Regions from separate parts of the Mesorhizobium sp. 113-1-2 genome, predicted to be linked through region 2. Evidence: predicted binding sites of a transcription regulator. Region 2 holds the regulator's gene; each other region holds the start of a gene.
The links. The regulator PhoB, encoded in region 2, activates phosphate uptake and scavenging genes when phosphate is short. The targets are predictions, from matches to a motif close to TGTCATNNANCTGTCAT.

Region 1: a site for PhoB is predicted at 8,621-8,637, ahead of JN279_RS18660 (esterase-like activity of phytase family protein). Genes of this name have one in related genera too.
Region 3: a site for PhoB is predicted at 9,328-9,344, ahead of phnF (phosphonate metabolism transcriptional regulator PhnF). Genes of this name have one in related genera too.

What each region holds. Positions count from the first base shown of each region.
Region 1 covers NZ_AP023242.1:3,860,848-3,871,467, reverse strand. Annotated here, with positions in the region: gene JN279_RS18695 (sugar phosphate isomerase/epimerase family protein) at 1-874, opposite strand, end outside; gene JN279_RS18690 (Gfo/Idh/MocA family protein) at 874-1,905, opposite strand; gene JN279_RS18685 (LacI family DNA-binding transcriptional regulator) at 2,101-3,126, shown strand; gene JN279_RS18680 (ferritin family protein) at 3,245-3,559, opposite strand; gene JN279_RS18675 (bestrophin-like domain) at 3,615-4,370, opposite strand; gene JN279_RS18670 (trimethylamine methyltransferase family protein) at 4,466-6,019, opposite strand; gene JN279_RS18665 (GcvT family protein) at 6,032-8,443, opposite strand; gene JN279_RS18660 (esterase-like activity of phytase family protein) at 8,749-10,218, shown strand; gene JN279_RS18655 (L,D-transpeptidase) at 10,289-10,620, opposite strand, start outside.
Region 2 covers NZ_AP023242.1:1,596,163-1,606,782, forward strand. Annotated here, with positions in the region: gene JN279_RS07700 (PAS domain-containing protein) at 1-3,005, shown strand, start outside; gene pstS (phosphate ABC transporter substrate-binding protein PstS) at 3,539-4,594, shown strand; gene pstC (phosphate ABC transporter permease subunit PstC) at 4,663-5,646, shown strand; gene pstA (phosphate ABC transporter permease PstA) at 5,650-6,501, shown strand; gene pstB (phosphate ABC transporter ATP-binding protein PstB) at 6,498-7,301, shown strand; gene phoU (phosphate signaling complex protein PhoU) at 7,327-8,034, shown strand; gene phoB (phosphate regulon transcriptional regulator PhoB) at 8,054-8,743, shown strand; gene JN279_RS07735 (ROK family protein) at 8,756-10,006, opposite strand; gene xylF (D-xylose ABC transporter substrate-binding protein) at 10,270-10,620, shown strand, end outside.
Region 3 covers NZ_AP023242.1:2,086,015-2,096,634, reverse strand. Annotated here, with positions in the region: gene JN279_RS10075 (GntR family transcriptional regulator) at 1-636, opposite strand, end outside; gene JN279_RS10070 (UxaA family hydrolase) at 890-2,395, shown strand; gene JN279_RS10065 (aldo/keto reductase) at 2,458-3,456, shown strand; gene JN279_RS10060 (ABC transporter substrate-binding protein) at 3,769-4,764, shown strand; gene JN279_RS10055 (sugar ABC transporter ATP-binding protein) at 4,932-6,485, shown strand; gene JN279_RS10050 (ABC transporter permease) at 6,482-7,450, shown strand; gene JN279_RS10045 (zinc-binding alcohol dehydrogenase family protein) at 7,522-8,538, shown strand; gene phnF (phosphonate metabolism transcriptional regulator PhnF) at 8,554-9,303, opposite strand; gene phnG (phosphonate C-P lyase system protein PhnG) at 9,439-9,900, shown strand; gene phnH (phosphonate C-P lyase system protein PhnH) at 9,900-10,511, shown strand; gene JN279_RS10025 (carbon-phosphorus lyase complex subunit PhnI) at 10,514-10,620, shown strand, end outside.

The DNA.
Region 1 (10,620 bases), 2.3 Mb from region 2:
CCCGGCATTGCTTGAGATAGTCCAGCGCCCGCACCTGCCCGGTGATCTCGAGATCGCCGCGATAGACCGGGTCGTGCCAGCCCTCGATATCGATGGCGCCCTTGTATCCAGCCAGCCGCAACTCGCTGATCACTCTGGTCCAGTCGCTGTCGCCGAAGCCTGGCGTGCGCATCTGCACGAAGGGCAGCCGGCCGAAAACGCCGTGCTCGCGGATGACATCCCAGCGCACGGTGGCGTCCTTGCCATGGACATGGAAGATGCGCGGTGCCCATTTGCGGATCTGCGGCATCGGATCGATCAGATAGACGAGCTGATGACAGGGCTCCCATTCGAGCCCAAGGTTCTCATCAGGCAATTCGTTGAACATCAGCTCCCAGGCATCCGGATTGTGGGCGATGTTCCAGTCGCCGGCGGCCCAGTTGCCGTCCATGGCGCAATTCTCGAAGGCGATGCGCACGCCCTTGTCGGCGGCGCGTTTTGCCAGCGGACCCCACACGTCGCGGAAGCGCGGCAGGCTGTCGATCAGCTTCTTGCCGCGCAGGCGCCCGGTGAAGCCGCTGACCATGGAAGTGCCAAACAGATGCGCGTTGTCGATCACCGTCTCCCAGGCCGCGAGCACGCCGCGATCGACCTCGCCGCTCTCCAGCGGATTGCCGAACACGCCCAGGGAAGACACGATGACATCGGCATCGCCGATCGCCTCGCGTATCTGGCCGGCAAGGCGTGGAAGGTCCTTGTCGCCCAAGGTCTGCCAGAAGAAGGGCTGGATGCTTTCGAAACCGAGCGGGATGATCTGCTTGATATAGGCTGCCGGGTCGTCGAGATTGGCCCGCACCATGGTGCCGATCCGGATGTCGAGAAGCGGGTTTGGCATCACAGTCCTTCCCTTGCAATCGCCACGCGCCGGCCGGTCTCGGCGCTTTCGATGGCGCCGAAAACCATGGCCAGGCTTTTGATGTTGTCGGCGCCGCGCGTTTCCGGCTCGGTGCCGGTCTCGATCGCGTGCATGAAATCCTTGATGATGCCGAGATGGCCGCCGACACGATCGGCAGGGTCGAGCAGCGGCACCTCGATCGGCTGGGTCTTGTCGATGATACCGTCGCGGCCGGACGCAACCACCTCCGCCTTCAGCCCGTCATGGCCGTCCCACAACAGGCTGCCACGCTCGGCAACGATGCGCCAGCTGCCTTCCCAGCTGGTGCGAAAACCGTCGGCGCACCAGGAGCCGGCATAGGTGAAGATCTTGCCGCCGCCGAGATCGAAGACCGCACTTGCCGACGAACCCTGCCGATACCAGGAATTGGCCGGCTCCCACTCCTGGCAATAGACGCTGGCCGGCTCGCCTGCGGCCATGTAGCGAGCGGCGTCGAAAGTGTGGATAGCCATGTCGAGCAAAAGCACATGCGCCATCTCCTCGCGAAAGCCGCCGAAATGCGGCGCGACGAAGAAATCGGCATGGATCGAGGTCGCCGCGCCGATGGCGCCGGAATCGAGAAAGCGGCGAATGCGCCTGACATTGGCGACATAGCGCCGGTTCTGCACGACGGCATGGACACGCCCTGCCCGGCGTGCCGCCTCAATGATGGCACGGGCATTCTCCGGACTGTCGGCCAGCGGCTTTTCGGTCAAGAGATGGCAATTGTGGGCAAAGGCAGAGAAGGCCACGTCGCGGCGGGCGGCGGGAACCACGACATCGAACACCGCGTCGGGCCTGGTTTGATCGAGCACCGCGTCGAGACTGGTGCCGATGACGGCACTGGTGAGATCGTATTCGCGCGCCCTCGCCTTCGCCCGCTCGGCGTCGAGATCGACAAGGCCGACAATGGCAAGCCCGTCGATCTGCCTGGCGGCATCGAGCCACTGCCTGCTCATCGCGCCGCAGCCGACGAGGACGACATTCATCATCCGGCATTCCTCCCGTCCGGTCCCTCCAGACCGAATGTCACGGCATTCACGGCATCACCGTAAACGTTTTTCCGTAAACGTTTACGAGAACACACCCGATAGCCTAGAATGTCAATCGGCTGCCTGCGAAAATAATCCCGAAGCCTTGGCCTGAGCGGCAGCCGGTGCTAGCCAAGGGTTGGGGGAGAACTGTCCTTGGCGTCCAGCATCCACGACCTTGCGCGTCATCTGAACATTTCGATCGGCACCGTGTCGCGGGCGCTGAACGGCCGCGCCGACGTCAACGCCGACACCCGCCAGCGCGTGCTCGAAGCGGCCAAAAAGCTCAACTATTCGCCGAACCAATCCGGCCGCAGCCTGCGCCAGGGCGCCACCCGTTCGATCGCCTTCATGCTGCAGCCGCATCCCGGCGACCAGCAATATGGCGAACCGTTCTTCATCCCGTTCCTGACCGGTCTGCAGGCGCGGCTCGCCGACGATGACCTGGATCTGATGGTCGTCATGGGTGAGCCCGGCCAATATCAGCAGGAAAGGCTGCGCCGTGTGGTTGAGACGCGCCGAGCCGACGCGGTCGTGTTGGCCAATACACGGCGGGAAGACGATCGGATCGATTATCTCAGCAAGGCCGGCTTTCCCTTCGCCACGCTTGGCCGAAGTCAATCCGGCGGCGACACTTATCCTTCGCTCGATATCGATTTCGAGAGGGCGGGTGATGAAGCCGTCGACCGGCTGGTCGCGCGCGGCCATCGCCGCATCGCTGCCATCCGCCCTTCGCATGATCTCAACTTCGGCTACCTGTTCCTGGACGGCTATCGCAAGGCGCTGGAGCGGCACGGCATTGAAGTCGACCCCGGCCTGATCGCCGACGGCTTCATCAACGAGGCCGGCGGCTATCAGGTGACGGCGGACGTAATGCTCTCCAAGGATCGGCCCACCGCCATCATCTTCAACAATGACGCCATGGCGCTCGGCGGATGCAAGGCGCTGGCCGAGATGGGCATCCGGCCCGGCCATGATATTGCAGTGATCGTCATCGTCGACACGCCGCTTTGCCGCTATTTTTCCCCGGCGCTGACCGCCTTCCGTCCGGCGCTGGAGCCGATGGGCCGGCGGCTGGCCGAAATGCTGCTGGCCTCGCTTCCTGCCTTTGCCGGTCCCGAGGGACCGCGCATCATCCGTGAGGTCTGGCCGCTGGAGCTGATCGCGCGCGACAGCGATTGATGGAGCCGTTAGATCATTTCACCGTTTCACGGAAACGGCGAACTGCTCTAACTCTTTGTTTCGACACAATTCCGGACGGAAAACCGCACACACTTTTCCTGGAATTGCTCTAGGGCCATCAATCCACCTTCTTCTCGCCCCGCTCGCCGGCCTTGACGATATCGCCAGTCGTGAACAGGATTTCCTTCAGTTCCGCCCGCCAATCCTTCTTCTGGCGCAGCAGGAATTCCAGGTCCATGCCGAAATGCTTGAACTCCTCGCCTTGCGCGTTCTGCATGATGGCCCGCGCCTGCGGATCCTTCTCCACCGAGATGCGCTGTTCGTACCAGCCGATCGCTTCCGCCTCCTCGATCAGCGAGGTGATCATGCGGGCAAAGGTCCGCACCTTCTGCGACAGTTCTTCTGGCGGTTCGTGATACTGGTCGAAACCCATGTCGTCCTCCGGTGGTTCATTCCCATGAATGCCTGGGAATGCCGCCGGTTCCGCATCATCGCTGCAATTCCGCCAGCGCCCGCTCCAGCGGCGCCGACGAAATCTGGATCGGTCCGGAAAATGCTACATCCATGTCCAGGATCAGGTAGATCGCCCCGGCGATCAGCGCGGCCGACACCATAAGGGTTGCTGCAGTGATGGCATTCTTCGGCGCCCTGAAGCCGAAACTGGCGAAGATTAGTGCCAGCCACGCAACCAGCATGGCGATCAGGGGCCAAGGGATAGCGCCCTCCGATTGCTCGATCAGCACCCAGCGCATTTCGAGCACTTTCTGCAGGCGCTGGCGTCCATCCTGCAGGAGGGAACCATGTACAGCGTCGGACGGCGTCAGCGCATTCAGCCGTGAGCCGATCTCTGTCAGCAGACGTTCGGACAGCTGGTTAGCGGCGATAGTCGTTTCGCTGTTTTGTGACGAGGTGTCCACCACCCGCTGCACATAGGCGACCAACGGCTGGCGCACCGCGTCGGTCTCCGGGCCATACTGGCGCAAGGTCCTGTCGAGCAGGATCAGCTCCGTCGCATAGGCGTGCACATTGTGATCGATCGATTCAAAGGTGTTCTTGGCCGAGTTGATCATCAGGCCGAGTATCAGCGAGGTCATCACCCCGAACAGATTGGCGGCGAGCCGAACCACCGTGTTCGTGTCGTCATCACGGTGCCTGGCCGGCAATCTCGGCCAAATCGCCATGCTGGCGAACGCCGACGCCGCCAGGCACAGGAAGATCACCATTGCGATGAAAGCTTCGAGCATCGCTCATCTCTGCACGGGACGCGCCAATTGCCAATGGCAGGGCACCGGTCACACAGCGAAAGTTGCGACGGCGTCAGGCGTTCCCCGCCCCTGTCTCACGACACAGGTGCCGCGCCGCCCTCTTCCGTTCGCCGCGTGATGAATTCGTCGAGCGCGCCGGCGGTCGCGGCAGCCGAGGCGGGCGGCTCGAAATCGGCAACCGCGCGCCGCCAGATGCTGGTGGCGCGTTCGCTCGCCGTCTTCGATCCGCTTTGCGTCCAGTTGCCGAAGTTCGACCAATCGGCGACCAGCGGTTCATAGAAAGCCGTACGATAACGCGCCATCGTGTGGCCGGCCGAGAAGAAATGGCCGCCCGGCTGCACTTCAGCGATCGCCTCGAAGCCGATGGAATCGTCGTCGCCGGGCGTCGCCGCACAGAGTTCAGCGACCGTCTGCAGCGCTTCGATATCGGTGATCAGCTTCTCGAAGGAGACGCTCAAGCCGCCTTCCAGCCAGCCGGCAGCATGGATGCACATCGTCGCCCCGGCCAGCACCGAGCCCCACAGTGCGAACTGCGTTTCGTGTGCGGCCTGCGCGTCCGAGATGTTGGCCGCGCTGCCGCCGCCGGACCGCCAGGGCAGTCCTGTGAAGCGCGCCAGCTGGCCGGCGCCCAGCGTCGCCTTGACATGCTCCGGCGTGCCGAAGGCCGGCGCCCCGGATTTCATGTCGACATTGGAGGAGAAGGAGCCGTAGACGACCGGCGCGCCGGGCCGCACGATCTGTGCCAGCGTCAGCCCCGCCAGCGCCTCGGCATGCTGCAGCGCCAGCGCGCCGGCCACCGTGATCGGCGCCATCGCGCCCGCCAGGCAGAACGGCGTGATGACGGAGACCTGGCCAGCCCGCGCGAAATCGATGATGCCTTGCGCCATCGGTATGTCGAGCTGGCGCGGCGAGTTGGTGTTGATGACCGTGTAGCAATGCGCGTTTGCCAGGAATTCGTCCTGCGACAGGCCGCGCGCCAGCCGGATCATCTCGAAACCGTCCTCGACCTGCGGCGTGCCGCGCGCGAAGATGAACGGAAACTTGTCGGACAGCGTCAGCTGCGCGCGGTTGACGGCATAGTGGCGAAAGCGGTTGTCGACATCCTGCGGTTCGATGCAGGGGCCAAGCATGTGCAGCACGTCGAAATGCTGCACCAGCCGCAGCAGATCCTCGAAATCGGCCAGCGTGCCGGGCCTGCGGCCGCGTTCGAGATCGGTGACGTTCGGCGCGCCGCATCCGGCGAGGAAAGTCATCGACCCGAGTTCCAGCATCAGGTCGCGGGAACGGTCACCGGCTTGCGCATGGATCGACTTCGGCGCCGAGGCCAACGCCGCCACCACCATGTCGCGGCCGATGCGCACCATGTCGGTGTCCGGGTCGACCAGTGCGCCGGCGCTGGCGAAATATTCTCGAGCCTGCGGCAGCAGCACCTTGATGCCGAGCTCTTCCAGCACGCGCAGCGCCGTGTCGTGGATCGCTGCCACCTGATCGTCCGAAAAGATCGGCTGCGGCAGGAACGGGTTCTTCAGCGACCGGTAATTGGGCCGGCGGCTGCTCTCGCTGCCGGCCTCGCCCGTGCGTCCGCGCCGGCGTTCGCGCCTGCTGTCTCGTGCCGCGTCATCGACCATCGAAAATCCTCCTCATTGCCGCATCGCCTTGCCCGAGGGATCGTAGGGCGAGGCCGCGATGATCCGTGCCGGCCGCTCGACGCCGACAATGTGCACCGAAAGCGCTGTCCCCTCCTCGGCAAAATCGTCGTCGACCAACGCCAGCGCGACGCTCTTGCCGATCGTGTAGCCAAAGCCGCCCGAAGTGACGAAGCCGACGCGCCGGCCGTCGTGCCAGACCGGCTCGAAGCCGCTGGCGTCGGCATCGACGGCGTCGATCTCAAGCGTCACGATCCGCCGCGCCGCACCGGCATTGCGCTCCTTCAGCGCCGCCTCGCGGCCGACGAAATCGCCCTTGTCGAAGGCGATGAACCGGTCGAGGCCGGTCTGGCCCGGCGTGTAGCCCTGTGTGAATTCGCGCGACCAGATGCCGAAGCTTTTCTCCAGCCGGAGCGCGTTGAGCGCGTGGTAGCCGATCTCGGCCAGGCCGAGATCCCTGCCGGCGGCGAGCAGCGAGTCACGCAACGTGGCATGCATGGTTACCGGGCAACTGATCTCGAAGCCGAGCTCGCCAGCGATGGACAGACGGGCGACCCGCGCTGGCACCATGCCGATGTCGAACGCGCCGCAAGCCATGAACGGCAGTGCCGCGCTGGAGACGTCCTGATGCGTCGTGCGCTCCAGGATTTTGCGCGCATTCGGCCCGGTCAGCAGGAAGCCGCTCATCGCGTCGGAAATGTCAGTGACGGTGACGCCCTCTCCTGCTTGGCTCTCGAACCAGCGCATGTGGAATTCCCGGAGATAGTAGGAACCCATCAGCCAAGTGTCGCCGCCACCCCAGTTGATCACGGTGAGGTCGCCCTTCAGCCGCCCGTCCGGCCCGAGCATCGGCGCCAGCCGCGCCTGCCCCGCCTTCGGCAGCCTGCAGGCAAGCAGCCGGTCGAGCCATGCCTGAGCGCCTGGACCGGACACCGCATAGCGCGAATAGGCCGAGATATCGACGAGGCCGGCGGCCCGCCGCACCTGCAACGCCTCGTCGCCGACGATGTCGAAGGCGTTGGAACGCTTGAGCGTGGTGTTCTCGCGAAAACCCATCGGCGCGAAATAGGCCGGGATTTCCAGCCCCCACGATGCCGTCCATTCGCAGCCGGCCGCACTCATGCCGCCATAGGCGCCGGGGCGTTTCAAAGGCCTGCCCGCGGGCAGCCGCTCATTGGGAAAGGTCATGACGAAACGGCGCGCGTAGAATTGCCGCGTCGTCTGCTTGAGATATTCGCGGTTGGCGGCGAAGGCGCCGTAGCGGGCAATGTCCATGCCGAAAATGTCGGCCTGCGGCTCGCCGTAAATCATCCATTCAGCCAGCGATTTTCCGACGCCGCCGCCCTGGCTGAAGCCGGCCATGACGCCGCAGGCGACCCAGTAATTTTTCAGGCCACGCACCGGCCCGACGATCGGGTTGCCGTCGGGGGTAAAGGTGAAGGCGCCGTTGACCCATTTGCGGATGCCGGCCGTGGCGAGGCAAGGGAAGCGCTCATGCGCCTTGGCGAGTTCCGGGCTGATGCGGTCGATGTCTTCCGGGATCAGCTCGATGCCATAGTCCCATGGCGCGCCGTCCATGTTCCAGTGCTTGGGGTTCTGCTCGTAGACGCCGAGCAGCACGCCCTTACGCTCCTGGCGCAGGTAGGAGAAGCCGTCGAGGTCGACGGCGATGCCGATCTCACGGTCGAGTGCGGCGATCTCCGGAATGTCCTCGGTGACGAAATAATGGTGCTCCATCGGCGTCACCGGCAGGTCGACGCCGGCCATGCGGCCGAGCTGCTTTGCCCACAAGCCGCCGGCATTGACGACATGCTCGGCCACGATGGTGCCCTGTTCGGTGACGACATCCCAGCTGCCGTCGGCACGCGCTTTCAGTTCGACGACGCGGTTGCGCAGGATGATGTCGGCGCCGCGCTTCTTCGCAGCGCCGGCATAAGCATGCGTGGTGCCGTAGGGATCGAGATGGCCCTCGTTGGAATCGTGGAGGCCGCCGAGCACGCCTGTGACGTCGACGATCGGGCAGATTTCCTTGATTTCGTCAGGCGTCACCAGCCGGGCGGTTTCGATGCCAACCGACTGGAACACTGCCCAGGCCGATTTCAGCCACTCCCAGCGCTGGGGATCGCTGGCGATGTTGACGCCACCGGTCATGTGCAGGCCGATATCCTGGCCGGACTCGGCCTCGATCTCGCGATAGAGGTTGATGGTGTAATCCTGCAGCGCCGCGACGTTGGGATCCGCATTGAGCGCATGAAATCCGGCCGCCGCATGCCAGGTCGAACCGGCGGTCAGTTCGGCGCGCTCGATCAGCGCCACGTCAGACCAGCCGAACCGCGTCAAATGGTAGAGCACCGAGGCGCCGACCACCCCACCCCCGATAACCACTGCGCGATAATGCGGCTTCAAGGCTTCCCTCCCGGTCTGTCAGAAGCGGCACCATATACGCACTGGACATAAGTGTCTAGTGGTGCAAAACACACCTCGCCTGGCCAAACCAACACCCTTGCGAGGGGATCAATTCGTTGGTGTGGGCGCTCGTTTTTGTCGGCGCGCGAAACAGGCCGGTGAGCAGGCATGCCACGCTGTCACGCAAGCATCATGTTCGCGCCGTAGACCGCTTTGGGGGCGCGCGGCATCATCGATGTACCGCCTCTTTCAGCTTTTTTCGTTCTTCGGCCGCTCCGGCACGCTTGTCAGAAAGAGGATTGTCCATGAAACACCTGCACCGAACCGCCTCGCTCGGCGTCGCGTTAGCCCTGTTCACCGCCTTGACGCCGGCGCTCGCCGACAGCACCGCGACCGTCGGCGGCCTCGTCAACAAAGGCCTGGTCGGCGTCGGCCGCATCCCGGCCGCACAGCGCGACAAGTTCGGCGAGACGTTCGGCTCGGGCTCCGGCATGGCGATCGACACCGCCAGTTGGACGCATGATGCGGGCACCTACAAGGGATCGCTCTGGCTGCTGCCGGATCGCGGCTACAATGTCGCCGGCACCACCGACTACAGGCCACGCCTCAACACGATCGGCATAGAGTTCACCCCGGCGGCACCAGGCGCCGCTGGCCAGGAGCAGACTGAAGTCAAGGCGACACTGGCCGACACAATGCTGCTGACCGACGACAAGGGCGCTGACGCCACCGGCCTCGATCCGCTGTCGGATGTGCGCGCCGCGGCCGGCGACATGCCGATGCTGCCCGTCGCCACCAATGGCAAGCTCGCCCTCGACAACGAGGCGATCGTGCGGTTGCCCGACGGCTCGATGTTCATCTCCGACGAATATGGCCCCAACATCTACCGCTTCTCGGCGCAAGGCCGACTGCTGTCAGCGACCCAGCCGCCGGCGGCGCTGGTGCCGATGCGCAAGGGCAAGCCGAATTTCTCCTCGGACAATCCCGGCCCTGGTGCTGCCGAGCCCGACCCGAAGGATCCCGATACCGGCCGCCAGAACAACCAGGGCCTGGAAGGCATGGCGATGACGCCGGACGGCAAGTTCCTGATCGCCGTGCTGCAGTCGGCGGCAAGGCAGGATGGCGGCGATTCCGGTTCGACCCGGCAGAACACCAGGGCGCTGGTCTATGACGCCTCCGACCTTGCCCATCTCAAGCTGGCGCATGAATATGTCGTGCCGCTGCCGGTGTTCAAGGACGCCAAGGGCAAGACCAAGATCGCCGCGCAAAGCGAGATCGTGGCACTGTCGGACACGTCCTTCCTGATGCTGGCGCGCGACAGCGGCAACGGCCAGGGGGTGAAGGGCGACACCTCGCTTCTGCGCCAGATCTTCGTCGTCGACGTTTCGGCCGCGACCGATATTGCCGGCGGCAGCTTCGACGCCGCCGACAAGCCGGTTGCCCCCAAGGGCGTGCTCGATCCCTCGGTGACGCCGGCCAAGCTGACGCCGTTCATCGACATCAACGACAATGCGCAGCTCAATCGCTTCGGTCTGCACAATGGCGCGCCGAACGACCACAACAACCTGTCCGAGAAATGGGAGGCGATGTCGCTGGCGAGCGTGCTCGATCCGAAGCTGCCCGACGACTATTTCCTGTTCGTCGCCAACGACAACGACTTCCTTGCCCAGGACGGCTTCCAGGTCGGCGCGCCCTACAAGGCCGATGACGGCGCCAATGTCGACACCATGTTCCTGGTCTATCAGGTCACGCTTCCCGGCCTTGCCAAGAAGTAGTCGCATACAAAAGGCGGGCGCGCCCGGCGCGTCCGCCTCAACGACCTCAAACGGCCGCCCGTGAGGACGCCTATTTCAAGAACTCCGCGTCCTTCGGCACGCCCGCATCGATCGGCTCGGCCGTCCTGCTCGCCACCGCCATGATCTTGCCGGCAGCCGACAAATTGGGACGCACGAAGACCGGTGCGGGACCGTTGACGCGGCTGTAGAGGTCGATGATGTCCTGGTTCATGAAGCGCACGCAGCCCGACGATGCGTTCTTGCCGATGGAATCCCACTCCGGCGTGCCGTGCAGCCGGTACATCGTGTCCTTGCCGTCGCGGAACAGATAGAGCGCACGGGCGCCGAGCGGGCTCTGCGGGCCGGGCGGCATGCCGTCCTTGAATTTCGCCAGTTCCGGCC
Region 2 (10,620 bases):
GCGTCGCCGGCTCCGGACAATTGCCGCACAATGACGGGCGCACGCTTGTCGCATCGCTGGCACCGCTGCCTGGCGGCAAGCGGCTCATTTCCTATGTCGACGTCACCGACATGAAGGGCCGCGAGACCGAGGCACAGGATGCGCGCAAGCATCTCGCCAGCGTGCTGGAATCGCTGCCGGCCGGCGTCATCATCTACGACCGCGACGACAAGTTCGTCTTCGCCAACCGCAAGCTGCAGGACTCGCTGCCGGCGCTGAAGCCCGTCTGGCAGCCCGGCTGTAGCTTCCGCGAGGCGCTCGAGTTCGGCCATGCGGTCGGCTATTTCCGCTCGTGTGGCGATCCCGAGCTCGACAAGCTTTACGACGTCGACACCGAACGCTGGGCCGACGGCGTGCTGGCGCGCTACCATCTGCCAAATTCGTCCTACGAGCGCCTCAATGCCGATGGGCGCTGGTACCAAGTCTACGACATGCGCACCGAGGACGGCACGTTTATCGGCGTGCGCGTCGACATCACCGACATCAAGAGCCGCGAGGCGGCGCTGCGCGACTCGATGCGCCAGATCGATCTTTTCCGGCATGTCATGGACGAGCTGCCGGTGGCCGCCTTCATCAAGGCGCAGGATCTGAGCATCGAATTCGTCAACAAGGCCTGGTGCGCGATTACGGGCCTTGCCAAGGAAGACGTCATCGGCCGGACCGACCGCGAGCTGTTCGGCACGCAAGACGCGGAAAGCTACAGCCATGACGACACCGAGGTCGTCGTAACCGGCAAGGGCCTCGAGGTCGAGGAGCCCGTCACCCATCGCGACGGTACGGTGCGGCAGTTGATGACGCGCAAGAGCCGCCTGGTGGCCATTGACGGATCGGTGCATCTGGTCGGCTCCAGCACCGACATCACCGACGTCAAGGCACGCGAGCGGGCTCTGGAAGAGAGCATGCGCGAGAACGAGGTGTTCCGCAGCCTGATCGACAATGTACCGGTGTCGATCTACGCCAAGCGCTCCGACCTCAGGCAGTTCTATGTCAACAAGGGCTGGTGCGATCTGACCGGTCTCAGCAGGGAAGATGCGATCGGCAAGACCGACATCGAGATCTTCGGGCCGGATGGCGAGGCTTTCGTGGCCGGCGACCTGGCGGTGCTGCGCACCGGCGACACCCAGGAGATCGAGGAGACGGTGCGGCTTGCCGACGGCAGCGTCAGGCATCAGTTCGCGCGCAAGGGCGCGATGATCGCGTCGGACGGTTCGCTCTACCTGATCGGATCGACCACCGACATCACCGAGCTGAAGATGCGCGAGGCGGAACTCAGCGAGGCGCGCCAGCGCGCCGTGCTCGCCGACCGCGCCAAGTCGGAATTCCTCGCCAATATGAGCCATGAGATCCGCACGCCGATGAACGGTGTGCTGGGCATGGCGGAACTTCTGGCCAAATCCAATCTCGATACGAAGCAGAAGACGTTCACCGACATCATCGTCAAGTCGGGCAACGCACTCCTGACAATCATCAACGACATCCTGGATTTCTCCAAGATCGATGCCGGCCAGATGGTGCTCGATCCGGCGCCCTTCAACCTTGCCGAGGCGATCGAGGATGTGGCGACGCTGGTGTCGACGCGGGCCAAGGAAAAGGACCTCGAACTCATCGTGCGCGTCGAGCCGAGGCTCGAAAGCCTGTTCATCGGCGATGTCGGGCGCATAAGGCAGATCGTCACCAACCTGCTCGGCAATGCGGTGAAATTCACCGATGAAGGCCATGTGCTGGTCGACGTGACCGGCGAGCGGGTGCCGACCGGAACCAGGCTGACGATCTCGGTCACCGACACCGGTATCGGCATCCCCGAGGAAAAACTGAAACTGGTGTTTGAAAAATTCAGTCAGGTTGATACCTCCTCGACACGGCGGCACGAGGGCACCGGGCTGGGCCTTGCCATCACCTCACGGCTGGTCGAATTGATGGGCGGCGAGATCGGCGTCGAGAGCGCCGAGGGCAAGGGCTCGACCTTCTGGTTCACCGTGACGCTGCCCAGGGCGGGACAGCAGAACGGGCAGCGCATCATGCCGGTGGACGTGACGGGCTCACGCGTGCTGATCGTCGACGACAATGCCGTCAACCGGGCCATCCTGACTGAGCAGATGACCTCGTGGACGTTCGATTCCTGTGCGGCCGAAAGCGGCGCCGAGGGTCTCAAGGTGCTGATCGCGGCTGCCGCCTATGGCGTGCCCGTCGATTGCGTCGTTCTCGACTACCAGATGCCCGAGATGAGCGGCGCCGAAATGGCGCGCATCGTGCGCAACACCGAAGGCCTTGCCGACACGCCGATCATCATGTTGACCTCGGTCGACCAATCGCTCGCCAACACCAGCTACCGCGATCTCGGCATCGACGCCCAGCTGATCAAGCCGGCGCGCTCCTCCGTGCTTCTGGAGACGCTGGTGGCGACCATACAGCGCCATCGCCACACCACGGACGGTCCGGTCCAGCAGCTTGCGACCGAGAGGCTCGATGCTCCCCAGCGGCCGCCGGCGGCGCTGTCTGAGCAACGCGCGCAATTGCAGCCGCCGCCGGTTCGCCCGAGGCTGCCTGCCTCCGGCGGTGGCGGGCACAGGCTGGATATACTCGTGGCCGAGGACAATGAGGTGAACCAGATGGTCTTCACCCAGATCCTCGGCGAGACCGGGTATGGTTTCGAGATAGTCGGCAATGGTCGCAAGGCGCTCGACGCCTTCGGCAAGCTCAATCCGTGCATGATCCTGATGGACGTTTCGATGCCGGAGATGAGCGGGCTCGAGGCGACGGCCGCGATCCGCCAACTGGAGCAGGAAACCGGCACGCATGTGCCGATTGTCGGCGTCACCGCGCATGCGCTCAAGGGCGATCGCGAACGCTGCCTGGAGGCGGGCATGGACGATTATCTGCCCAAGCCGATCAGCCCCAGGGCCTTGCTGGAGAAAGTCGAGCGCTGGCTCGGCGCCGGCCGCCAGGTCCAGCGCAACGCGGGATAGCACCCGCGTCGCCCGGTCCCAAGGATCGGAAGAGGCAAGCCGAGGGAATCAATCGCCGATTTGCTGCTACCCCTGCGTGCAATGCCTATGGTGCGATCGCACCATACCAAAGGCGGCGCCGAGCCGGAACAATAGCAAAATCGAATTCCGCCCTTGCAGTTACGGGCGGGAGCAGCGACCGCCGGCAAGAGACAGCGTCAACCTACCCCAACGGACCTGTTTTTGGCGATGGCCCGGCCACGACACGCTCTGGCCTTGAGCAACGCGCTCCCGTCCGGATTTTCTTCACCTGGGAAAGCCCCGCCGAATCCGGCGGCGGCTGCAGCCGGCGGATGGCTCAAGCCCCTGATTCCCGCGGCAAACTCGGATCGGGCCGCAACCGCCCGACGCCGCCTCCTTTTCGAGTGCCGGCGACGCGTTACCGGGCTGACATGAAACTGTCATGCGACTGTAATAATCCAAGTCTATTGGCCTCAGCGGGCGCTGGTTAGGAATGGCGCCGAGAGACCATCTTCCGAACAGGAGCAGGCCACATGAGACATTTCATCCGCTCAGCGGTCGTTGCGATTGCAATGGCTACAGCGTCTACCTTCACCCTTTCCGCAGCAATGGCAGCTGACCTTTCCGGCGCCGGCTCGACCTTCATCTATCCGGTGTTCGCCAAGTGGGCCGACACCTACAAGAAGGATACCGGCATCGGCCTCAACTACCAGTCGATCGGCTCCGGCGGCGGCATCAAGCAGGTCATCGCCAAGACCGTGACCTTCGGCGCCACCGACAAGCCGATGTCCGACGCCGATCTGGAAAAGAACGGCCTCGTGCAGTTCCCGATGGTGATGGGCGGCATCGTGCCGATCGTCAACCTCACCGGCGTCAAGCCGGGCGAACTCGTTCTCGACGGCAAGACCCTCGCCCAGATCTATCTCGGCGCCATCACCACCTGGGACGATGCCGCGATCAAGGCGCTGAACCCCAGCCTCACCCTGCCGTCGACCGCGATCGCCGTCGTGCATCGCTCGGACGGCTCGGGCACCACCTTCAACTTCACCAACTATCTGGTGAAGCTCTCGCCGGACTGGAAGGACAAGGTCGGTTCGGACAGCGCCGTCGAATGGCCGACGGGCGTCGGCGCCAAGGGCAGCGAAGGCGTTGCCAACACCGTCAAGCAGACCGACGGCGGTATCGGTTACGTCGAATACGCCTATGCCAAGCAGAACAACCTGTCCTACTCCAAGATGCTGAATGCAGCCGGCAAGGTCGTCGAGCCGTCGCTCGAATCTTTCGGCGCTGCCGCTTCGAATGCCGACTTCAAGACTGCCAAGAACTTCAACGTCATCATCACCAACGAGCCTGGCGACACCACCTGGCCGATCGCTGCCTCCACCTGGGTTCTGATCCACAAGGCTCCGGATGATGCCGCTGCCACCGGCGAAGCGCTGAAGTTCTTTGCCTGGGCCTACAAGGACGGCAAGGAAACCGCCAAGGCGCTCGACTACGTCTCGATCCCCGACAGCGTCGTCGACCTGATCAAGGCTTCGTGGAAGGCCGACATCCAGGCCGACGGCAAGCCCGTCTACGCCGGCGAGTAATATCCTCCGAAGGAGCGCCGCGCCCGCGGCGCTCCTTTTCCCATCAACTTGAAAGAGCCGAGCTTGACATGAGCGCTGTCCAGGAAGCCTTGCCAGCCGTTAGAGGTTCGCGCGACGCCACCGTTCGACGGTTCGCGCTGACCGATTCGATCTTCCACGGAATGACCCGCGCCGCAGCCATATTGGTTCTGGTCCTGCTCGGTGGTGTTGCGATCTCGCTGGTAGCCGGTTCCTGGCAAGCTCTGTCGACCTTCGGCTTCTCTTTCCTGACCAGCGAAAGCTGGAATCCGGTGACCGAGAAGTTCGGCGCGCTGGCGCCGATCTACGGCACCATCATCACCTCGGCCATCGCCATCCTGATCGCCGTGCCGCTCGGCATCGGCATCGCCATCTTCCTCACCGAGCTTTGCCCGCGCCCGCTGCGGCGCCCGATCGGCATGGCGGTTGAATTGCTGGCCGGCATCCCTTCGATCATCTACGGTATCTGGGGCCTGTTCGTGCTGGCGCCGTTCCTGCAGACGACGGTGCAGCCTTTCATCATCAGCGTCTTCCACGGCATTCCGGGCCTCAACAGCCTGTTCGCCGGCCCTCCTTACGGTATCGGCCTGCTGACCTCGGCGATGATCCTGGCCATCATGATCCTGCCTTTCATCACCTCGATCACCAAGGACGTCTTCGATACGGTGCCGTCGGTGCTCAAGGAATCGGCCTATGGCATCGGCTGCACGACCTGGGAAGTCACGCGCCGGGTCGTCATTCCCTACACGCGCATCGGCATCATGGGCGGCGTCATGCTCGCGCTCGGCCGTGCGCTCGGCGAAACCATGGCGGTGACCTTCGTCATCGGCAACGCGCACCGCATCTCGACATCGCTGTTTGCGCCGGCAACGACGATCTCGGCGACCATCGCCAACGAATTCACCGAAGCGGTCGGCGATCTCTACACCTCCTCGCTGGTGGCGCTCGGCCTGATCCTGTTCGTCATCACCTTCCTGATCCTTGCCATCGCCCGCTACATGCTGATGCGCATTGACGCCCGCACCGGAGCCTGACCGATGTCGACAGCCGCATCGCTTCACCTGAGCCGCAAGCGCAAGAATGGCGTGATGATGACGCTGTGCGTCGTCGCCGCCGGCATCGGCCTTGCCTGGCTGGCGCTGATCCTCGGCGCCCTGCTCTACAAGGGCCTCGCCGGCGTGTCCCTCTCGGTCTTCACGGAAATGACGCCACCGCCCGGCGATGCCGGCGGCCTGCTCAACGCCATCTATGGCAGCATCGTGATGACCATCATCGGCATCATCGTCGGCACGCCGATCGGTGTGCTGGCCGGCACCTATATGGCGGAATATGGCCGCTTCTCGAAGCTCACCACCGTGGTTCGCTTCATCAACGACATCCTTTTGTCGGCGCCGTCGATTATCATCGGCCTGTTCGTCTATGAGCTGATGGTGCGGCCAATGGGGCATTTCTCGGCGATCGCCGGTGCCGTAGCACTTGCCATCCTGGTCATCCCGGTCGTGGTGCGCACCACAGAGGACATGCTCAATCTGGTGCCCAACGCCCTGCGCGAAGCCGGCACCGCGATCGGCGCACCGCGCTGGGTGGTCATCCGCTCGGTTGCCTACCGCGCGGCACTTTCCGGCATCGTCACCGGCATATTGCTGGCGATCGCGCGCATCTCCGGCGAGACCGCACCGCTTCTTTTCACGGCGCTGAACAATCAGTTCTGGTCGAGCAATCTCAACGCGCCGATGGCCAGCCTGCCTGTCACCATCTTCCAGTTCGCTCTCAGCCCTTACGAGGAATGGCAGCAGCTGGCCTGGACCGGTGCACTCATCATCACACTGACGGTTCTCGCGCTCAGCATCTTTGCGCGCAGCCTGACCGGACGCAGAGAGGACAAATGAGCCAGATGTTGTCTCCAGACATGACGATCGCCGCCGAGGCGGTGGCCAAGGCCAAGATCGAGGTCAAGAACCTCAACTTCTACTATGGCCAGTCGAAGGCCCTGAAGGATATCACGCTGTCGCTGCCCGAGCGCAGCGTCACCGCCTTCATCGGCCCTTCGGGCTGCGGAAAGTCGACGCTGCTGCGCGTCTTCAACCGCATCTATGAGCTCTATCCCAAGCAGACCGCCGAGGGCCAGGTGCTGCTCGACGGCCAGAACGTTCTCGACCGCTCGCAGGACCTCAATCTGCTGCGCACCAAGATCGGCATGGTGTTCCAGAAGCCGACGCCGTTCCCGATGTCGATCTACGAGAACATCGCTTTCGGCGTCAGGCTCTATGAGAAGATCAGCAAGGCCGAGATGGACGGCCGTGTCGAGCAGGCGCTGAAGCGCGCGGCACTGTGGACCGAGGTCAAGGACAAGCTCAACGCCAGCGGCCTCAGCCTGTCGGGCGGCCAGCAGCAACGGCTGTGCATCGCCCGCACCGTGGCGGTGAAGCCGGAAGTCATCCTGCTCGACGAGCCGGCCTCGGCGCTCGACCCGCTCTCGACCGCCAAGATCGAGGAGCTGATCGACGAGTTGCAAGCCGACTACACGATCGTCATCGTCACCCACAACATGCAGCAGGCGGCGCGCGTGTCGAAGCAGACCGCCTTCATGTATCTGGGCGAACTGGTCGAGTTCGACAAAACCGAGAAGATCTTCACGTCGCCTCGCGAGAAGCGCACGCAAGACTACATCACCGGCCGCTTCGGCTGATCGCACGCATACGAGGACCAGGATCATGGCCGAACACACAGTCGCAGCCTTCGACGAGGATCTCGGACAGATCAGCAGGCTGATCAGCGACATGGGCGACCTCGCCGGCTCGATGGTCGGCGGCGCCACCAAGGCACTGCTGAATTCCGACAATGCGCTGGCCCAGCGCGTGGTCTCCGACGACGCGATCATGGACGCGCGCCAGCGCGAACTCGACGACCGTGCCATCACGCTGATCGCCAAGCGCCAACCGATGGCCGACGATCTGCGTCATGTCGTCGGCTCGATCCGCATGGCCGGCGACCTCGAACGCATCGGCGACCTTGCCAAGAACATCGCCAAGCGCGTCGGCACCGTCGGCCTCAGCGCCACACCGCGCGACCTGTCGCATTCCATCGACGCCATGGCGCAGCTGGTGCTGATCCAGGTGCAGGGCGTGATCGAGGAGTATGCGGCGCGCGATGCCGCCGCACTGGCGAAGTTGCGCGCCGACGACGAACGTATCGACGTCAAATACACCTCCGTCTTCCGTGAACTGCTGACCTATATGATGGAGGACCCGCGCAACATCACGGCCTGCACGCATCTGTTGTTCTGCGCCAAGAATCTCGAACGCATCGGTGACCACGTGACCAACATCGCCGAGAATGCGTACTATGTCCTGACCGGCACGCAGCTGCCCGCCAATCGTCCAAAACAGGACGAGACGGCGATGTCAGCGCCGGCGGCCTGAGCGCAGGGGTAACCAGTCGATGATCGCGCCACGCATCATGGTGGTGGAGGATGAGGAGCCGCTTGGGGTGCTGCTCCGCTACAATCTGGAATCCGAAGGCTACCAGGTCGAGGTGGTGCCGCGCGGCGACGAAGCCGAAATCCGGCTGCAGGAGAACGTGCCCGACCTTCTGGTGCTCGACTGGATGGTGCCTGCGGTGTCCGGCATTGAACTCTGCCGGCGCCTGCGAATGCGGCCCGAGACCGAGCGGCTGCCGATCATCATGCTGACCGCGCGGGGCGAAGAAAGCGACCGTGTACGTGGACTTTCCACCGGCGCCGACGACTATCTGGTCAAGCCGTTTTCGACGCCGGAATTCATGGCAAGAGTCAAGGCGCTGCTGCGCCGCGCCAAGCCGGAAGTGCTGTCCAGCGTGCTCAAGGTCGGCGACATCGTGCTCGACCGCGAATCGCACCGGGTCTATCGCAAGAAGAGCGAGATACGGCTTGGGCCGACCGAGTTCCGCCTGCTCGAATTCATGATGCGCCATCCCGGCCGCGTGTTCTCGCGCAGCCAGCTGCTCGACAATGTCTGGGGCGAGACGATCTACATCGACGAGCGCACCGTCGACGTGCATGTCGGCCGCCTGCGCAAGGCGGTCAACAATGGCCGCATGCCGGACGTTATCCGCACCATTCGCGGGGCGGGCTACGCGATCCGCGAGGATTGAGCGTAACCTGATTCAGGCTACGTTTTTCTTTACGGCAAGGCCTGATTTCGCCTGCACGCCCGGCGCGAAAATCTCCTGGTCGACGAAGGTCAGCGCGCGCATGGCGCAACCTTCGCGGATTAGCGGCAGTTCGTTCGGTTCGGTGTCGAAGGAAATCGATTTCGAGTGCTGGCCGCCGGCGGTCTGCGCGATCGCCTCGCGCAATGCCGGCTCGATCAGGTCGAAGGCGGCGGCGCTGACGCCGACCATGGCGACGGGCGCGGGATCGATCAGCGCGAACAGGCTGCCGAGGCCATAGCCCAATGCCTCGCCGGCCTTGCGATAGGCTTCTCGCTCAGGCCCGTCTCTTTCCCGTGCGGTGGCGGCGAGTGCCCGCATCTGTGCGTCGCTGACGTCGGCGACCGGCTCGGTGTCCTCGCCAAGCTGCCTGGCGTTGCGCCAGATGGCGTAGTTGCCGGCATAGGCCTCGACGCAGCCGCGGCGTCCGCAGCGGCAGAGCGCGCCGCCGGGCCGATGGATCATGTGACCGAACTCGCCGCCCGAGGAATGGGTGCCGGTGAACAGCTCGCCCTTCAGCACCAGGCCCATGCCGATGCCGTGCGAAAGCAGGATGGCGATGAAGTCGTCGCGATAGCGCTCGGGATCGCGCCAGCGCAGCGCCACCGCCATCATGTTGCAGTCGTTTTCCATGGTGGCGGGGATGCCGAACTCGGCCTCGAGTATGTCGGCGAAGGCGATGTTGGTCTGCGGCGTGATCGGCGACCACAGCATCGCCCGGGCCTCGGTGTCGGTGATGCCCTGGATCGCCAGCGCGATGCGGGCGACGCTGCGCACGTCGATATCGGGATCCTCGAGGCGCCGCCGCACGATGGCGACGCATTCGCCGATCAGCGCTTCGCGCGACATGGTCAGCGTGTCCAGCCGGCGCTGTTCCTCCGAGACCACCTGGCCGGCATAGTCGATGACGGCGACGGACAGGAAATTCAGCGACAGCACCACGGTCATGACGGCCGCGGCCTCCGGGTTGAGGCCGAGGCCGACCTGCGGCCTGCCGCGCTTCAGCGAGCCGGCCTCGCTCGGCTTGCCTTCGGCCAGGATGCCTTCACCGATCAGATCGGAGGAAATCGCCGATATGGTCGAATGGCTGAGGCCGGTGGTCGCGGCGATCTCGGTGCGCGAGGGCCGGCCGGCCCGGCGCACGGCCGCAATCACCATGGCGCGGTTGCGCCGGCGCAGATCGTCGTGACGGATTCCGACCGACATGTTTTCCCACATCCTCCCCGGTCGCCGCGGTTCCTCGAACGCCGCATGCGACACGGTCAAATACTGGCAGAAGCGGCCCGTCCTGTCATTTATTTATTCCGAGGCTCGAAAAAAATTCGCGGGGACATCAAAATCCATCAGAATCGTTGTTGACAGCGTTCCGGTGTTGGATCAGTGTTTTTTCGAGGCTCGAAAAAATAGGGCCTCTGTGCCGGCCTTAGGGCCAGTTTGGTCGCGCCATACGCGGCGCAGGGAGGAATATCATGAAGAGATTCACAGCCGCCATCCTGGCGGGTGTCGCCATGTCGCTGACGCTTGCGTCGGTCGCGCAGGCGAAGGACAAGGTCATCGGCGTTTCGTGGTCCAACTTCCAGGAAGAGCGCTGGAAGACTGACGAGGCCGCGATGAAGAAGGCGATAGAGGCCGCCGGCGACAAGTACATTTCCGCCGACGCACAGTCCAATCCCGGCAAGCAGCTTACCGATGTCGAGAGCCTCATCTCGCAGGGCGCCAATTCGTTGATCATCCTGGCGCAGGACGCCTCGGCCATCGGCCCGGCCGTGCAGAAGGCGTTGGACGAAGGCATTCCGGTCGTCGGCTATGACCGCCTGATC
Region 3 (10,620 bases), 490 kb from region 2:
GTGGAAGCGCTCGTCCAGCTCGGAAAACGCGTTGAAGCGCGTGGCGATCTCGCGGGCCAGCTGGCGATGTTCGTCCTCTAGGCGGTCCAGATCGGCCCAGACCGGGCTGTCCTGCGGCAGTGCGGCGAAGGCAGCAGCCGAGCGCAGTTCGAACATTTCGCGGATCTCGGTCAGTTCGAGCGCGAAGGCCCGGGTAAAGCCCTTCAGCACCCAATGGCTGTTGCGGCGTTTCTCGATCAGGCCGAAGCGCGAGAAGCGGATCAGGAACTCGCGCACGCTGGTGGTGCCGACGCCGATCTCGCGCGCCAGTTCGAGCTCGTTGATCTGCATGCCGGCCTCGGCGCCGCCGGCGAGCAGGCGCCGCATGAATGAGCGCTCGATGATCTCAGCCAGCGTGTCTGTCTCTTCCTCGGGGAAGAAATCGTCGGAGCGCGGGTCGCGCAGCACCGTCTTGGCGCGTTTGTTCCAGGCGATCAGCCCGGTTTCCTCCATGCGCGCCAGGATGCTGCGCACGGTAGTGCGGCTGACGCCGAGCAGTGTGCCCAGTTCCGGTTCCGACGGCAGGCTGCGCGTTTCGTCGAGCAGCCTGAGGCACCTGTTGTAGGCGTCCTTGTAGACGTTGTTGCTCTTCGACATCCCCTGACCCAATCATGCCGGTGCTTGCGGCGGCCGGCTTGAAGCGCAATATGACGTTCCCGTGACCCTGAAAAGCAGGAATCGCTTTCGCCGGGGTCCGGTTCATCGGTTGCAGCGCCACCACACACCCGGGGCACGCGGAACGCCCGCGAAAAAACAATTGACGCAAAACTGTTTTTTCACGATAAAAGACATTAACTCTTAACAGGCGCGTGTCAATCAGCGCATCCCAGGATCACCCAGGAAACCGCCCGTGAACGTCTCGAACACCATTCTTCTGTCCCCCGCCGACAATGTCGCCGTTGCCAATGGCCGCATCGAGATCGGCACTGCTCTGCCGGGCGGCGCGCTTGCCACCGCAATCATCGAGCCCGGCCACAAGGTGGCGATCAAGCCGATCGCCGCCGGCGAGGCCGTGGTCAAATACGCCCAGGCGATCGGCCGCGCCACGCAGGACATCGCGCCGGGCGAACACGTTCATTCGCACAATCTGGTGTTCGAGGCCGGCCGCCTGCCGGTGGTGCCGCCGAGCGAGGCCGAGCACGCGACGGAGGCCGACCGCGCCCGCACCTTCATGGGTTATCGCCGCGCCGACGGCCGCGCCGGCACGCGCAACTTCATCGGCATCATCGCCAGCGTCAATTGCTCGGCCACGGTCTGCCATTCCATCGCCGACACCGCCAACCGGACCTTGCTGCCGAAATATCCTGGTATCGACGGCTTCGTGCCCATCGTCCACGGCCAGGGCTGCGGCATGAGCGCTACTGGCGACGGCATGATGGTGCTGCACCGCACGCTCGCCGGCTATGCCCGCCACCCGAATTTCGGCGGCGTGCTGATGGTCGGCCTGGGATGCGAGGTCAACCAGCTCACCCTCTACGGCCAGAAAGGTGCGGCTGCCGGCAAACGCCATTTCAACATCCAGGACGCCGGCGGATCGCGCAAATCGGTGGAAAAGGCGATGGGCGTGCTGGCCGAGATCGCCGAGGAAGTCGGCCAGTTGAAGCGCGAGCCGATCCCGGTCTCAGAGATCGTTGTCGGCCTGCAATGCGGCGGCTCCGACGGCATGTCGGGCATCACCGCCAATCCGGCGCTGGGCGCGGCTGTCGACATACTGGCCGGCGTCGGCGGCATCGGCATCCTCTCCGAGACCACGGAAATCTACGGCGCCGAGCACCTGCTTGCCTACCGCGCGGCGACGCCCGAGATCGCCAAGAAGCTCGACGGCTATGTGAAGTGGTGGGAAGATCACGTCGCCAAGCATGGCGCCTCGATCGACAACAACCCCTCGCCCGGCAACAAGCGCGGCGGCCTCACCACCATCCTGGAAAAGTCGCTGGGCGCGGTCGCCAAGGGCGGCCAGACACCGCTCAATGGCGTCTTCGGCTATGCCGAGAAGGTCACCGGCAACGGACTGGTGTTCATGGACACGCCCGGTTACGACCCGGTCTCGGCCACCGGCCAGGTCGCGGGCGGCGCCAATGTCATTGTCTTCACCACCGGCCGCGGCTCCTGCTTCGGCTGCCGGCCGACGCCGTCGATCAAGGTCGCCACCAACTCGACCATGTATCACCAGATGGAAGAGGACATGGACGTCAATTGCGGCGTCATCGCCTCGGGCGAAAAGACCATCGCGGGCATGGGCCGCGAGATTTTCGAACTGATCGTCGAGACGGCTTCCGGCCGTAAGACCAAGAGCGAGGATTTCGGCTACGGCGACAACGAGTTCGTGCCCTGGCACCTCGGCGCGACGCTCTGAATTCAACGCATATGTGGTAGAACTGCCGGGCTGGACAGCGCCCGGCAACGGGGAGGGTTTGCATGGAAAAACGCCGCATCGGCAAGACGGCGCTCGAGGTCACCGAGGTCAGCTTCGGGGGTGCCGCGATCGGCGGCCTCTACCGCGCCTGTTCGCGCGAGGCGGCGATGGAGACACTGCAAGGCGCCTGGGAGGCGGGCTTGCGCTATTTCGACACCGCGCCCTTCTATGGTTTCGGCCTGTCGGAGCGGCGTTTCGGCGACTTCCTGCGCTACAAGCCGCGCGATTCCTACGTGCTGTCCACCAAGGTCGGACGTCTGTTTCGCCCGGTGCCGGAAGACAAGGTGCCCGATCATTCCTATGTCGATCCGCTGCCCTTCGCGCTCGACTACGACTACTCCTATGACGGCATCATGCGCTCGGTCGATTTCAGCTATGCGCGGCTTGGGCTGAACAAGATCGACATCCTCTATGTGCACGACATCGGCGTCTACACGCATGGCGTCGAGAAGACCAAGCTGCACTTTCGCCAGCTGATGGATGGCGGGCTCAAGGCGCTCGAGGAGCTGAAGCGGGCCGGCACGATTTCCGCCTATGGGCTCGGCGTCAACGAAGTCCAGATCTGCCTAGATGTGATGCGCCGGGCGCCGCTCGACTGCATCCTGCTCGCCAGCCGCTATTCCTTGCTCGACCGCAGCGCCGAAGCCGAACTGCTGCCGCTGTGCCGGGCGCAGCAGACGTCACTGGTGATCGGCGGCGTGTTCAACTCCGGCATATTGGCGACCGGGCCGGTGCAAGGCGCGCATTTCGACTACCTGCCCGCCAGCCGCGATATGCTCGACCGGGTCGACGCCATGGAGAAGATCGCCGGCGAAGGCGACTACCCGCTGGCCGCCGCCGCCTTCCAGTTTCCTCTGTACGAGCCGACGGTCGCCACTGTGCTGACCGGCACCGCCAAACTGGCGAATCTGACGCGCAACCTCGAACTGCTCGACGTCGACATCCCGGAGACGGAATACCAGAAATATCGTCCCTACACGGTGGTGCAGGAGCTGGCGTGAAAGCGGCACTATGGGCCTTGGCGGGAAAGGCCCGCCCTGGAAGAAAGAATGAATGTTCCATATTGACTAACACATGGAATTAATATTCCATGTGTTTACGGAACGGAACGGGAGCGTTGGCTGCGTCCAGGGAGGAGCGGCATGAGTCTGTGCCCGCCATGGGAGGTCAGGCGCGAAACACCGCTTGCATCGTCCAGATCGATGCACTATCAAAACAGCGTAAATGTTTTTTATTGATAAAGTTCTGTTTGGGCCACGCCTATCCGAACGGAGCTTCCGTAACGTTCACCAGGCGACTTAGGGAGGAATCCTATGAAATTCGTGACCAGCATTCTCAACCGCCGCGCCGTGATGGCTCTGGCAGCAGCCTCGATGCTCGCCGGCGTCATGCATTCGGCGCCGGTTTCGGCGGCGGACGTGACCATTCCGATCATCGTCAAGGACACAACGTCCTTCTACTGGCAGATCGTGCTCGCTGGCGCCCGCAAGGCCGGCAAGGATCTCGGCGTCAACGTGCCGGAGCTCGGCGCCCAGGCTGAAACCGACGTCAACGGCCAGATCTCCATCCTCGAGAACGCCGTCGCCGGCAACCCGGCCGCCGTCGTCATCGCGCCGACCGAAGCCAAGGCGCTCGGCAAGCCGATCGACGAGGCAGCAAGCAAGGTCAAGGTGATCGGCATCGACTCCAGCGCCGACTCCAAGGCCTTTACCTCGTTCCTGACCACCGACAACGTCCAGGGCGGCCGCGTCGCCGCGGACGGTCTTGCAGCGGCCATCGGTGCGGCCAATGGCGGCAAGGTCGAAGGCAAGGTAGCCCTGATCACCGCGCTGCCCGGCGCCGGCTCGCTCGAGCAGCGCGCCCAGGGCTTCAAGGAACAGCTCAAGGCCAAATATCCCGGCCTCGAACTGGTCGCCGACAAATATGCCGACGGCCAGGCCACCACCGGCCTCAACATCGCGACTGACCTGATCACCGCCAATCCGGACCTGAAGGGCATCTTCGCCTCCAACCTGATCATGGCGCAGGGCGTCGGTCAGGCGATCGCCGAGAACAATCTTGCCGGTAAGGTCGGGCTGATCGGCTTCGATAGCGACGAGAAGCTGATCAAGTTCCTGAATGACGGCGTCATTTCCGGCCTCGTCGTCCAGGATCCCTATCGGATGGGCTATGACGGCATCAAGACCGCGCTCGCCGCTTCGAAGGGCGAGAAGGTCGAGGCCAATGTCGACACCGGTGCCAACCTCGTCACCAAGGCCAACATGAAGGAACCCAAGATCGACGCGCTGCTCAACCCGAAGCTCAACTGAGCCTTCGCGTAGCCGTACTCGTTTCCGGGGCCTCGTGCCCCGGAAACGACAGCCATATCGCTTGGAAATCCGCCAAGCTGGGCTAGGTTGCTCTTGCGGGCATTTCAAAGCCTCGCCGCGCGCCAAATCGTGAGGCCAATCTGGGAGGCCAATCTGGGAGGATTGTCATGACATCGACGGCGCAAGACCTGCACCCTGCCCCCGTGCTGGAGCCCGGCAGGACGATCCTCGAACTGCGCGGCCTCGAGAAGAAATATCCCGGCACCCATGCGCTGAAGCCGGTGACACTGGCTTTCAAGTCCGGCGAAATCCACGCCATCGTCGGCGAAAACGGTGCCGGCAAATCCACCCTGATCAAGCTTCTGACCGGCGTCATGCCGCGCACATCAGGCGATGTCATCTGGGAAGGCAAGCCGGCGGCGCTGGCAACCCCGCATGAGGCGATGGCGCTCGGCATCAATGCCGTGCATCAGGAAGTCGTGCTCTGCCGTCATTTGACCGTCGCCGCCAACATGTTCCTCGGCGAGGAGAATTCGCGTTTCGGCATCCTGCAGCAGCGCGCCATGGTCAAGGAAGCGCAGAAGATCATCGACGATCTCGGCTTCGACCTGCCGGCGCATGTCGTGCTCGGCGACCTTACCATCGGCCAGCAGCAGTTGATCGCCGCCGCCCGCGCCACCGTGCGCGGCACCAAATTCCTGATCTTCGATGAGCCGACCGCCTACCTCACCCGCAAGGAGGCAGACCAGCTTTTCACGCTGATCCGCCGGCTGAAGGGCGAAGGCGTGACGATCATCTACATCAGCCATCGCATGGAGGAAGTCTTCGAGCTCGCCGATCGCGTCTCCGTGCTGCGCGACGGCACGCTGGTCGGCACCAGGAACATTGCCGAGACCAACGATGCCGAACTGGTCAAGATGATGATCAACCGCTCGATCGAGCAGGTCTATCACAAGGAGCACTTCACGCCGGGAGCCGTGATCGTCGAGGCCAGGAACCTCTCGGGCAAGGGTTTCGAAAATGTCTCGATGACGGTCCGCGCTGGCGAGATCGTCGGGCTCTACGGGCTGATCGGCGCCGGACGTAGCGAGTTCGTCACCACCCTCTATGGGCGTCATAAGAAGTCGGCTGGCCAGATCCTGTGGGAGGGCAAGCCGGTTCAGATCAATTCCGAACATGACGCGATCAAGCTCGGCATGGCGCTGGCGCCGGAAAGCCGCCGCGACCAGGGCCTCTGCCTCAATTTGCCGGTCGGGCTCAATCTCAACCTGCCGATCTACAAGCGCATTTCCAAGAACCTGTTGATCTCCGGCACGCAGGAAAAGACCCAGGCCGACCGCCAGATCGCGGATCTGCGCATCAAGACGCCGACACGCAATGCGCTGGCCTCCAGCCTGTCGGGCGGCAATCAGCAGAAGATCGTCATCGGCAAATGGCTGGCGCATGGCGCCAAGCTGTTCATCTTCGACGAGCCGACGGTCGGCGTCGATGTCGGCACCAAGGCTGAGATCTACCGCCTGTTCGGCGCACTCTTGTCGAAGGGCGCCGGCATCATCCTGATCTCGTCCTATCTGCCGGAAGTCTATGAGCTGGCCGACACGCTGCATGTGTTCCGCCGCGGCAAGCTGGTGGCGACACACGGCTTCCGCACCGCCGATCACGAGGAAATTCTCACACAGGCGCTCGCCGAGAAACAAGAAAAGCTGGGAGGAAAGACATGAGCACCGAGGCGATTCCTGCCGAAAAACCCAAGCGCAATTACAACGCCCTGTTCGGGCTGACGCTGCTGGCGCTGCTGGTGCTGCTCTGGGTCATCCTGTCGCTGTCGACATCGAGCTTCGCCTCGGCCAACAACATCTCGAACCTTCTGCGTCAGGGTTCGATGATCGCCATCCTGGCGGTCGGCCAGACCTTCGTCATCATCACCGGCGGCATCGATCTGTCCGTCGGCGCGGTGGTCGGTTTTGCCACCGTCATCGCGGCGATGCTGATCAATGCCGGGGTGCCCGTCTTCCTCGCCATCCTCCTCACCTTGCTGGTCGGCGTTGCCATCGGCCTGTTTCACGGCTTCGGCATCGTCAAGATGGGCCTGCCGCCCTTCATCATCACGCTGGCGACGCTGACCTCGCTACGCGGCATCGGCCTTCTGATGACCAACGGCAACTCGATCTCGATCAACAACGATGCCTTCCAGGAGTTCTCGCGCAACTCCTTCCTCGGCGTGCCCAATCTGTTCTGGATGGTGATCCTGGTCGGCATTCCGGCCTATATCTTCCTGCATCACAGCCGTTGGGGCCGCTACCTCTTCTCGGTCGGCTCCAACGCCGAAGCCTCGCGCCTCTCGGGCGTCAATGTCCAGCGCACCATCTACATGGCCTACACGCTGTCGGGCCTGTGCGCGGCTTTTGTCGGCGTGCTTCTGGCTTCGCGCATCGGCATCGGCAACCCGACCCAGGCCGAGGGCTGGGAACTGCAGGCGATCGCGTCCTCGGTGATCGGCGGCACCTCGCTGTTCGGTGCGGTCGGCTCGGTGCACGGCCCGCTGCTCGGCGCCTTCATTCTGGCGACCATCAACAACGGCGCCAACCTGCTCAACGTCAACGCCTTCTGGCAGCGCATCATCACCGGCGTGCTGATCATCGTCATCGTCTACTTCGACGGCCTGCGCCGCCGCGGCGGCAAGTGATCACCACCGAGATCGATCGCCGGCCTGTCATGACGGGCCGGCGATTTCATAAACCTTGACTGGATTGAAGCATGAAAGCCGTCGTTTGCCGCTCGCCCGGCGACCTTGTCCTGGAAGACCGCCCCGCACCCGGTTCGCCATCAGCCGGCTGGGCGCTGGTCGCGGTCAGCCATGTCGGCATCTGCGGCACCGACTACCACATTTTCGAGGGCAAGCACCCGTTTCTCGCCTACCCCCGCATCATGGGCCATGAAGTGTCGGGAACGATCGTCGAGACCGGTGACGGTGTCGATCTTGCCATTGGCGAACCGGTCGTCATCAACCCCTATCTCTCCTGCGGCAAATGCATCGCCTGTCGGCACGGCAAACCGAATTGCTGCGTCAAGATCGAGGTACTCGGCGTCCATCGCGACGGCGCCATGTGCGAACATATCCTTGTCCCGGCGCAAAATCTCTATCCGGCCAATGGCCTGTCGCTGGCCGACGCCGCCGCCGTCGAATTCCTGGCCATCGGCGCGCATGCCGTGCGGCGCTCGCGCGCCGATCCAGGCGCCCGTGCGCTGGTCATCGGCGCCGGCCCGATCGGGCTCGGCAACGCCATCTTCGCCCGCATTGCCGGCCTCGACGTGACGCTGCTCGACATGAGCAGTGAACGCCTTGCCTTCGCCGAAAACGAACTTGGTTTCAGTGTGCTCGACGGCTCGCGCGGAGCGGTGCCCGACCTGGTCAGGGAGGCGACATCAGGCGAAGGCTTCGACGTGGTCTTCGACGCCACCGGCAACACCCAGTCGGTGCAATCGGCCTTCGCCCATGTCGCGCATGGCGGGACGCTGGTGCTGGTCAGCGTCGTCAAGGACGACATTACCTTTTCCGACCCGGAATTCCACAAGCGTGAAATGACGCTGGTCGGCAGCCGCAATGCGCTCAAGGCCGATTTCGACCACGTCGCCGCCTCGATCCGCAACGGCGCCGTGCCCATGGCCAAGCTCGTCACCCACCGCACAACGCTGGCCGGCACGCCGAGCGATCTCGCGCGCTGGGCGCACGAAAAGTCCGGCCTGATCAAGGCTGTGATCGAGGTGGGGTAGCCGGCCGCCGCCCCCCTACAGCGCCGACAGCCTCAGCTCCACCCGCTCCGCCGGAAAGCGCGAGTCGGAAAACTGGATCGGCTGGCCGTCCGGCGTGACGTTGACCGCCACCGTCACCAGCACGATGGCACCTGGCTGCAGGTCGAGGTCGGCAAGATCGGCCGCATCGGCATGGCGCGCCGACAGCACGGTCGATTGCCTGAGATAGTCGTCGATGCCGAAGCGGGCCAGCGACGCGGTGATCGAGCCGGTCTCGGCCATCGCCTTGTCGATGCCGGCAAAGCGCCTGGCCTCGAACCAAGCGGCAGCGCGCGACACAGCCCGTCCATCGGCTTCGCCGCGTGTCTCCAGCCTGATCACCTCGGTCCCCCTGGTTAATCCGAGGCCCTCGGCGACGCGCGGGCTGGCCGGCTCGACCGATGAGGCAAGCAGCACGATGTGCCGTTCCGAGGTCTGCCCTTGCAGGCCTGTCGAAAACCGCGTGCGCGCGCCGATCGGATAGGATAGCCGCTTGCGCGACAAGACGAAGGTGCCGCGCCCCTGCTCCGCCCGCAGCACGCCTTCCTGCACAAGCGCCGATATGGCGCTGCGCACCGTGTGGCGGTTGACGCCATAGCGCTCGGCCAGCACCACCTCTGGCGGCAGCGCGGCATTCTCGGCGAAATCGCCGGTGGCGATCGCCTGCAGGATCCTATCGGCAATCTGCCGCCATAGCGAGACGCCGCTGCGCCGCTCGATGCTGTCGGCTTCCTGTCGCCCGATCATGATTTGCCCCAGCCTTCTATCCCCTGTCATCCACCCGTCATGGACTCGCGCTACGTAGTATGTATAATTTGTATAATTGTCTATATCAATAGACAAATTTAACAAAGAGGAATTTAACAAAGAGGAATGCTGCCGATGCGAGGACAGGAAGCCCGCGACCAGGCCGAACGCAAGGCCGCCATGGCGACGCTGGCGCAATCGAGCGGTGACGACATCGTCCGGCTCTGGAATGAGGCCGGCCTGCCTTCGCAGGCCGAACTGCTGCGCGGTCCCGAGACCGGGCTGGTGACGCTGCGCGGCCGCATCGGCGGCGGCGGCGCACCCTTCAATGTCGGCGAGGCGACCGTCACCCGCGCCACCGTCCGGCTGCCGTCGGGACAGGTCGGCCATTGCTACGCGCTTGGCCGCGACAAGCAGAAGGCGAAGCTGGCGGCAATAGCCGACGCGCTCTGGCAGGACCCAGCCCGCCGCGCCGAGGTGGAGACCAGGCTGATCGCGCCTTTGCGGTCGGCGCTCGCCACCGCCCAGGAAAAACGTCGCGCCGAGACGGCGGCAACGAAGGTGGATTTCTTCACCATGGTTCGCGGAGAAGACTGATGGATATCGCAGCGCAATCGATCGAGGGCGGCTTCGCCGATCCGGTCTTCAACGCCCAGACGGTGTTTCGCGCGGTGATGGACGCGATGGCGCGGCCGGGCAGCGTGCAGCCTTTGCCGGCCTTGGCCCGCCCACCCGCGCCGCTCTCGGGAACTGCTGGCGCCGTGGCATTGGCGCTGTGCGACAACGACACGCCGCTCTGGCTCGACCCCGCCTTGCACACCTCCGCCGCGATCGGCTCATGGCTTGGCTTCCACACCGGCGCGCCACTCGCCAACACGCCTGCCGACGCGCATTTCGCCTTTGTCGCCACGCCTGCCGAGATGATGGCGCTCGACGGCTTTTCGCAGGGAACGCAGGATTATCCCGATAGGTCGACCACCCTGATCCTGCAGGTCGGCGATCTGACCTCCGGCGTTCCGCTGTTGCTCGAAGGCCCAGGCATCGAAGCCAGCGCCACGATCGCCCCGGCGCAGATGCCGCGTCACTTCATCGAGCAGTGGAAGCAGAACATCCAGCGCTTTCCACGCGGCGTCGACATCATCCTCGCTACGCCGGAAGGCATAGCCTGCCTGCCGCGCACCACGCGCATCAAGACGATGGAGGCTTGAAGATGTATGTCGCGGTAAAAGGCGGCGAAGCCGCAATCGCCAACGCCCACAGCCTGCTTGCCGACCGCCGGCGCGGCGACCGTTCGGTGCCGGCGCTGCGCCTCGACCA